Regions from separate parts of the Kitasatospora sp. NPDC101235 genome, predicted to be linked through region 2. Evidence: riboswitches for the same ligand, from Rfam matches in the RefSeq annotation. Region 2 holds a riboswitch; the other holds the start of a gene.
The links. A riboswitch is a leader RNA that binds a small molecule or an ion and turns the genes downstream of it on or off. The one in region 2 is predicted to bind cyclic di-AMP.
Positions count from the first base shown of each region.

Region 1: it holds a riboswitch for cyclic di-AMP, as region 2 does, so the genes downstream of both, ACIRRH_RS19940 (hypothetical protein) here and ACIRRH_RS02285 (NlpC/P60 family protein) in region 2, are expected to answer to the same signal.

Region 1 covers NZ_JBIWNZ010000011.1:105,546-109,728, reverse strand. The annotation lists gene ACIRRH_RS19950 (alpha/beta hydrolase) at 1-366, shown strand, start outside; gene ACIRRH_RS19945 (MoaF-related domain-containing protein) at 521-850, opposite strand; cyclic di-AMP (ydaO/yuaA leader) riboswitch at 1,374-1,529, shown strand; gene ACIRRH_RS19940 (hypothetical protein) at 1,538-2,977, shown strand; gene ACIRRH_RS19935 (hypothetical protein) at 3,041-3,658, opposite strand; gene ACIRRH_RS19930 (hypothetical protein) at 3,761-3,934, shown strand; gene ACIRRH_RS19925 (IclR family transcriptional regulator) at 3,986-4,183, opposite strand, start outside.
Region 2 covers NZ_JBIWNZ010000001.1:480,468-484,650, forward strand. The annotation lists gene ACIRRH_RS02275 (NYN domain-containing protein) at 1-774, shown strand, start outside; gene ACIRRH_RS02280 (NlpC/P60 family protein) at 973-2,010, shown strand; cyclic di-AMP (ydaO/yuaA leader) riboswitch at 2,348-2,501, shown strand; gene ACIRRH_RS02285 (NlpC/P60 family protein) at 2,512-3,636, shown strand; gene ACIRRH_RS02290 (NlpC/P60 family protein) at 3,865-4,183, shown strand, end outside.

The sequences.
Region 1 (4,183 bases), on a different contig from region 2:
ATGCGCCACCCGGACGTCTTCCCGACCGCCGTCGCCCTCTCCGCCTACTACGAAGCCGCCGACGACCCGACCACGGGCGACCTGTTCGGCGGCAGCAAGCAGCGCCGCGACGAGGCCAACCTGCTGTGGCGGCTGAAGAACCTGCCGCAGCCGAAGGTGTCCGTACTGCTGGCCGGCACCAAGAAGGGCGACGGCAACTACCGGCAGGAGACCGAGGCCTTCGTCGACGCGGTGCAGAGCCCGATGAAGGTCTCGTACAGCATGCTGGAGAACGGCGGCCACAACTTCGAGACCTGGAGCGCCCTGCTGCCCTCCTCACTGGAGTGGCTGTCCCAGCACCTCAAGGTGCCGAACCAGACCGTCTGACGGGGAACGGCACCCGGGGCCGCCCGGACCGCCCGGCGCCTGGACCGCCCGGACCATCCGAACAGGCTGGGGAGAAGACCGAACCCCCGGGGCCACGGCCCCGGGGGTTCGGTCGTTCACGAGCCGTACGGCTCCCGCGCAGCGGTCCCGCCGCTCAGGCCACCCGCTCCAGCGTCCCGGTGTGCAGCTCGCCGACCCGGCCGCCCTCGCCCTCGAAGGTCCAGAAGGCCCGCACCGTCAGCTTGCCGAGGTCCATCACGTGGCTGACGGTGATCCCGCTCTGCTCCGTCCAGCTGACGAAGTAGATCTCCGGCGCGACCTCGGCGACGTGCAGCCGCACGTCCTCCCACTGGCCCGCGGACTCGCCGAGGCCCTCCCAGCGCAGCCGAGTGCCGTCGGCCGAGTAGGTGTTGCGGAAGGCCGCGCCGTTGTCGGCCCGGAAGAGGTAGGTACGGCCGGCGAAGGCGGGCAGGGGCGCGGTCATGGTGGGGCGGGTCCTCGTTCCTGTTCGGTCGTGGCGAGCATCCGGTCGGGCTCGCCGCTCTTGTGCACGGCGGAAGATGTCAGGCTTCCAATTTATCCGACCGGGCGCACTCGGTCAGGCACTCGCCACGGTACGGTCCGGCACCACACAGCCGCCCGGATGTGCGACCGGCACATGGGCAGGAGCGCGCGCCGGTCCTGCCGTCCGGCCATGGGACGTACCCCCACACACCGTCGCCTGGGCGCCGGACGCCGCGAGCCAGGTCAACGCCTGGCTGAGCTGACCTGACCCGAGCCGTCCGCGGCTGTCCGCCCGTCCGCCTGGCCCGCCTTGGCCCTCCCGCTCCCGGAAATTGATCAACTCGACTGCCACGCAGCGTCGTTGATCGACACCACTGTGAGCTGCGCGACAACCTGCCCGTCCGAGTTGTCCGCTCGTGCACGACCCACCTAGCCTGCAACGGTCGTCCGCCCTCGCGGACCCCGCCGCCGGGACGCCGAATCCTGTCCACCCGCCGGCGGGTCGCCGAGCACCACAGAGGACGGGAGCGGGGGAACCAAGGTCAGCGCCCGGCCCGTACGCCAGAGCGTTCGGGCCGCGGCTAGGGGTGAAGCCGCTCCGCAGGCGGCCGGGCGACCTCAGCCCGAACCCGACAGCTCACCTCGCAGGCGTCGCAGAGGTCGTCCCATGCCCAAGCCTGCCAGCTCGACGCACCGGCCGGCGCCCGCGTCCGCCCGCCGCCGCGGACCGCGCCACGCCCGTCCGTCCCACCGCGGACGCAACGCCGCCCTCGCCGCCGCCGGGGCGTTCGCCATCAGCGGCGCCGGGCTGCTCGGTCTGTCGGCGGTCACCGGTGCCCAGGCCGTCACCGCGTCGGCCGTCACCCAGGACCGGCTCGGCCCCGCCACCATGGTCGCGGGCAGGGCCACCACCGCCTCGCTCGGCCTGCACTCCGTGGCCTGCTTCACCGCGAAGACGGTCGGTGTGGGCGTGCGCGACGCGCGCGGCAACAACCTCGACTACCCCGGCAACGCCTCCAACGTGCAGATCTGCCCGAGCGGGGTCGAGTTCACCAGCGGTGCGCGCGCCCTGCCCGCCGGGACGTACACCCGGTTCGGCTTCTGGCAGGAGCTCGGCGGCGCCTGGCACAACCTGCCCTCGCAGCAGCTGGTCGTCTCCGCCGCCGGGACGTCCACCCCGACCCCGACCCCGACCCCGACGCCGAGCGCCGAGCCGACCTCGACCCCGACGTCGACCACCAAGCCGACCCCGACCCCGACGCCGACCGCCGAGCCGACCTCGACCCCGACGTCGACCTCGACCACCAAGCCGACCCCGACCGGCGAGCCGACCTCGACCACCGCGACCACGTCGACCACGTCGGTCCCGGCGCCGAGCACCACCCCGACCCCGAGCACCCCGCCGCCGTCCTCCCCGGTCGCCGGCAAGTCGCTGACCTGGTCGGACGAGTTCAACGGCGCGATCAGCTGGGGCCGGCGCTGGGTCGGCGACAAGAGCACCGCGTACAGGTACGGCGACCACAACCCGGGCGACAACAAACTCGACTGGCTGAACAGGAACAACGTCAGCGTCGCCAACGGGGTCGCCACCTTCACCGCCACGCCCGGCGGGCCGGCCCTGGAGAACGGCAAGCAGTCCTGGAACACCGGGTTCCTGACCACCGAGGGCTCCAGCGAGGGCTTCCGGGTCAAGACCGGCGACTACGCCGAGACCCGGGTCAAGCTGCCCGCCGGCAGCGGCGCCTGGCCGGCCCTGTGGACCTGGAAGAACGGCAACGGCGAGGTCGACTCCTTCGAGTACCACCCCGACAACCCGAACCTGCTGGAGCTGACCAACCACGTCAACCCGGGCAACGCGAGGTACTACACCGACGCGAGCGCCATCGCGAAGGACCAGTGGGTGACCATCGGCACCCACTACGGCGCCAACTCGGTGGACTGGTACGTCAACGGCGTCAAGGTCTTCTCGGACGGCAAGGGCGTCGGTGCCAACTGGTCGGCTTACCTGAACCTCAACCTCTCGGTGTGCGCGGGGCAGTACCACCCCGCGCCGCAGGGGACCGCCCCGATCACCTTCGCCGCCGACTACGTCCGCGTCTACCGGTAGGAACGGGCCACCGGCAGGACGCTCCCGCAGGCCGGGTCGGCCCCACCGGCGGGACCGCGCGACTCAGGAGCCGGCAGTCGTCCCGACCACCGTGATGTCGAACGGCTGCCGGTTGTTGCCCTCGTTCCGGTCGTCCGCGCTGCGCACCACGACCGAGCCGCCGCTCAGCCTGCCCACCGGCAGCCCCGGGTTGAGCCGGACCGGGATGAGGGCGGTCGCGCTGCGTCCCTCCCGCAGTCCGGGCTTGAACACGCACCGCACGGTGCGGCCGTGGCCCAGCACCTGGCAGTCGGAAGGGAAGTACGGCCCCTCGGGGCTGACGCCCTCCGGCAGGGTGACCACGACTGTGAACGGGGAGGCGGTGGTGTCCGGGCCCGCGTTGCCGACGAAGGCGCGGACGGTGGTGGTGCCGCCGGGGGTGGCCGGGTCCGGGGCGGTCCGGACCACCTCCAGGTCGGAGGCGGACGGCCGAGCTGCGGCCGGCGCGGGCAGTGTGGAGGCTTCGGATCCCGCGTCCGTCGCTGCTCCGGGCCTCGCCGGGGCCGGCAGGGTGGAGGCCTCGGGCGTCGCCGGGGCGGGCAGGGTGGACACCGTGGACGCGCCCGTCGCGACGACCTCCACCGCGGGCCGGGGCTCGGGCCGCCGCAGCGCCCAGGACGGGTCGGTGGCCAGCACCGTCACCGCGTACCCCGCCGCCAGGGCCGCGACCAGTCCGGCCCCGCCGGACCCCCGGCCTCTCGCGGCAGGTCGTGCGCCACCGCCCCGCACACCACCGCCCGGTACGTGGCCACCCGGTACCTCACCGCCCCGAACGTCCCGGTGCTGCTGCTCCATCCCCGCTCACCCTGCCTTCGCGTCCCGGCCGCCCGCGCCGTCGCGGGCGGCGTCGGCACCAGGGTGGCGGAGCCGTCGCCGGAGCCCGGGGGCAACCCGCCCGTCGTCCGCCCGAACGGATGAAGCGGCGTTCCGCCCCGACCGGATGGGTCGACAACGGGGGTTGACGGGACGTCAGGGGGCGAGGACCTGCCCCAGCCGGGTCGCGATCCGGTGCATCACCGGGACCAGCGAGGCGGCCCCGGCCTGCTCCTCCAGGGCCCGGATGCGAGCCTCCGGGCCGGAGACCGAGAGTGCCGTGGGCGTCGGCGCGCCCGGGACGGCGAGCGCGATGCAGCGGACGCCGATCTCCTGCTCCTGGTCGTCGACCAC
Region 2 (4,183 bases):
GAGAGCGACACCCGCCGGGCGCAGGCCGAGACCCGCCGGGTGGCCGGCGAGCTGGAGGCCGTGAAGGCGCAGGCCGCGGCCGAGCGCGGCGCGGCCGAGACCGAGGCGCGCAGGCTCAGGCACCGGGTCTCCGAACTGGAGAACGCGGTCGAGCAGGGCCGCCGGTCGGCCCGCGAGGGGCGCAGCGTCGAGGACATGCGGCTGCGGCTGCTGCTGGACGCCGTGCTGCAGTCGGCCCAGGGACTCCAGCGGGAGCTGGCGCTGCCGGTCTCCCAGATCCGCCCGGCGGACCTGGTGGAGGCGGTGGTGCCGGGGGCGGCCTCCCCGCACGACGTGGCCCGGCGCGGGCTGGCCGAGGACGATCCGGCGCTGTTGGACCAGCTGCTGGCGATTCCTCAGGTGCACCTGGTGGTGGACGGCTACAACGTGACCAAGACCGGTTATCCGACGCTGCCGCTGGAGCAGCAGCGTATACGGCTGCTGGGCGGGCTGGCGATGCTGGCCCAGCGCACCCAGGCGGAGGTCACCTGTGTGTTCGACGGGCAGGACCTGGACGTCCCGGTGATCATGGCGCCGCCGCGCGGGGTCCGGGTGCGGTTCAGCCGGACCGGGGAGACGGCCGACGAGCTGATCCGCCGCCTGGTGCGGGCCGAGCCGCAGGGCCGCCCGGTGGTGGTGGTGTCCACCGACCGGGAGGTCGCGGAGGGCGTGCGGAAGGCGGGCGCGCGCCCCGTGGCGTCGGTGCTGCTGCTGAACCGGCTGGCCCGGCCCTGATCCCACCGGGCCGCATGATGCCTGGTCAGGAGCGGTTCCGAGGCGGTGCGCGGCTTCCGTGAAGTCGGTGTGGAAAGCGGAGTTCACGCCTTCGGGGGAGTGGCAAAACGGATAGATCTTCACTAGGGTCTGGCGTCAAACCTATTTTCTGGAACCTCATCCCATCGGGTGAGTCCGATGAAAGAAGGAGCCGGTCCCTTGGCCTCCCACCGCCGTCCCAAGCAGCCGAGCCGCGCGCGGATCTCCGTGCTCACCGCTGCTGCTGCGACTGCGGTCGCCCTCTCCGCCCAGGTGGCCGCGCACGCTGCGCCGCAGCCGAACAAATCGGACGTCAAGGCGCAGATCGACCAGCTCCAGGAGGAGCAGGAGCAGGCGGCGGAGAAGTACAACGGAGCCAAGGAGCGGGCCGACCAGCTGCGCAAGCAGGCCGACCAGCTGCAGGACCAGGTGGCCCGCAGCCAGGAGCAGATGACCCAGCTCCAGGGCGGCCTCGCCGAGGTGGCGGGCGAGCAGTACCGCACCGGCGGCATCGACCCGTCCGTCCAGCTGATGCTCTCCTCCGACCCGTCCGGCTACCTGGAGAAGGCCTCCACCGTCCAGCAGGCCAGCACCAGCCAGGCCGAGGCGCTCAAGGGGCTGCTGGACCAGCAGCGCCGGCTGGACCAGGAGAAGACCGAGGCGGCCGCCGTGCTCGCCTCGCTGGACACCACCACCAAGGACCTGAACCAGGCCAAGGCGGACGTCAACACCAAGCTGAAGGCCGCCCAGGACCTGCTGAACTCGCTGAGCGCCGCCGACCGCGCCGCGCTGCGGGCCCAGCAGGCGCAGGACGACCGCGCCTCGCGCGGCAGCGACCGGGTCGACCTCAGCAGTCTGCCGCCGGCCAGCGGCTACGCGGCCGTGGCGATGGCCAAGGCGATGAGCAAGCAGGGTTCGCCGTACGTGTGGGGCGCCACCGGGTCGACCACCTTCGACTGCTCGGGCCTGATGGTCTGGGCGTACGGGCAGGCCGGCGTCTCGCTGCCACGCACCTCGCAGGAGCAGGGCCACTACGGCACCCGGGTGCCCTCGCTGGACCAGGCCCAGCCGGGCGACCTGGTGATCTACGGCAACGACATGCACCACGTCGGGATGTACATCGGCAACGGCATGGTGGTCCACGCGCCGCACACCGGTGACGTGGTGAAGGTGATGAAGGCCGACGCGATGTCGATCAACACCATCCGCCGGGTCTGACGGCCCGACACTCCCGAGGGGCTCCTCCCGGGCCTGTGAAAAGCGCCACCTCCGTGCGGGGGTGGCGTTCGGGTTTCCGGCCCCTTCGCGGCCGCATGCTGAGAACCGATCAGCCTTGCGTGTGCCACTGGTCACCATCGGTCATTTTCACAAAGGAACTTGGGTAATCTTCCGTCTTTTTTCTGACAAGGATTTGAACGGATCACGGTTCAGTTACTAGGGTCGTGCCCCGAACCACCGCACTGTCGATCGCCCAGCCAGGGTGGCGGCGGTGGTTACCGCCGAGTTCGCGAGGCAGCGGGGCAGGTCGAAGCGACTGCCCGACAGGGGAGCCCAGTGGTTGGGGGCGCTGTGGAGCGGAGCCGGGGAACCACGTTCCTCCGGGGTGAATCGGCGCCAGGTCGGCCGGTGGAACGGCCGTGAGGCGTCGTAGGGCATGCTTCCGGCCCGAACCCGTCAGCTCACCCGGTAGGCGGACGTAGGAAGAAGGAGTCCGCCTTCGTGGCGTCCCATCGTCGTCCCAAGCCCGCCGGTCGCGCCCGCGTCTCGATCCTGACCGGTGTCGCCGCCGCCGCCGTCGCCCTCTCCGCGCAGTCCGGCGCCCACGCCGACCCGCAGCCGACCAAGGAACAGGTCAAGGAGCAGGTCGACCAGCTCAACGAGCAGGCCGAGGTCGCGACCGAGAACTACAACGCCGCCCAGGCCAAGCAGCAGGAGCTGGAGAAGCAGGTCTCCGGCCTGCAGGACCAGGTGGCCCGTCAGCAGGCCCAGGTCACCGAGCTCCAGGGCGGCCTGGCCGAGATCGCCGGCGAGCAGTACCGCAACGGGGGCATATCCCCGACCGTCCAGCTGATGTTCTCCTCCAGCCCGGACAACTTCCTCAGCCAGGCCGGCACGCTGAACCAGGCCGGCAGCACCCAGAAGGGTCAGCTGAAGGAGCTCCAGGAGCAGCAGCGCAAGCTCGACCAGGACCGCAACGAGGCCCAGGGCAAGCTCGCCGAGCTGGAGTCGACCACCCAGCAGCTGAAGGCCTCCAAGGAGGAGGTCCAGGGCAAGCTGAAGGCGGCCCAGGACCTGCTCAACACGCTGACCGACCAGGAGCGCCGGGCGCTCCAGCAGGCCGAGGAGAAGGCCGCCGTCGAGGCCCAGCAGAAGGCGGAGTCCGCGAAGCTCGACGCCGCCAAGGCCGCCGCCGACCGCGCCTCGCGCGACAACAGCCGCGGCGACCTCGCGAGCGGCACGACCACCGCTCCGGTGAAGGTGGCCGCCGGCAGCTCGCGCGGTGCCGCCGCGCTCTCGGCCGCCGCGTCCAAGGTCGGCAGCCCGTACGTCTGGGGTGCCACCGGCCCGGGCTCCTTCGACTGCTCCGGCCTGATGGTCTGGGCGTTCAACCAGGCCGGCGTGTCGCTGCCGCGCACCTCGCAGGCGCAGGCCTCGGCCGGCACCCGGATCGGTTCGGACATCTCCCAGGCCCAGCCCGGCGACCTGCTGATCTTCTACAGCGACGCCCACCACGTCGGCATCTACGCGGGCAACGGCCAGGTGCTGCACGCGCCCAAGCCGGGTGCGTCGGTGCGCTACGAGGCGGTCACCAACATGCCGCTGGCCTCCATCGTGCGGGTCTGATCCCCGCACGGACGCTTCCAGGCCCGGTCTTCCCCAGGGAAGGCCGGGCCTGCGGCTTTTCCGGCAGGGTCGATCTGATGTCCGATTAGAGGTCGAATATTCGGGTTGGGAGGGGTTTGGACTCGCTTGCCCGAACTCGCTAACGTCTGCCACCGGACTCCCGCTCGACGGCCGCCCGTCGTGGTGCGGCGGCGGGGGTCGCACCGCAGGATTGGAGCCGCTGCCGCCATGCCCGTGCACCGCCGTTCCCAACTGCTCACCCGGGCGCTGGTGCTGACCGCGGCCGCCGCCACCGCGCTGGGCGTGGCCGCCGGAGGCAGCGCCCAGGCCGCCCCCGGCAGCCCGGACCCGTCCGACCGTCAGGACGTCACGGCACAGGTGGAACAGCTGTACGACGAGGCCGAGCAGGCGTCCGAGAAGGCCAACGCGGCGCAGGAGGCCCAGCGGCGGCTCCAGGGCGAGACCACGATCCTCCAGGGCGAGATCGCCGTCGCCCAGAACCAGCTCAACGAGCTGCGCGGCGATCTGGCGACGGTGGCCGGGGCCG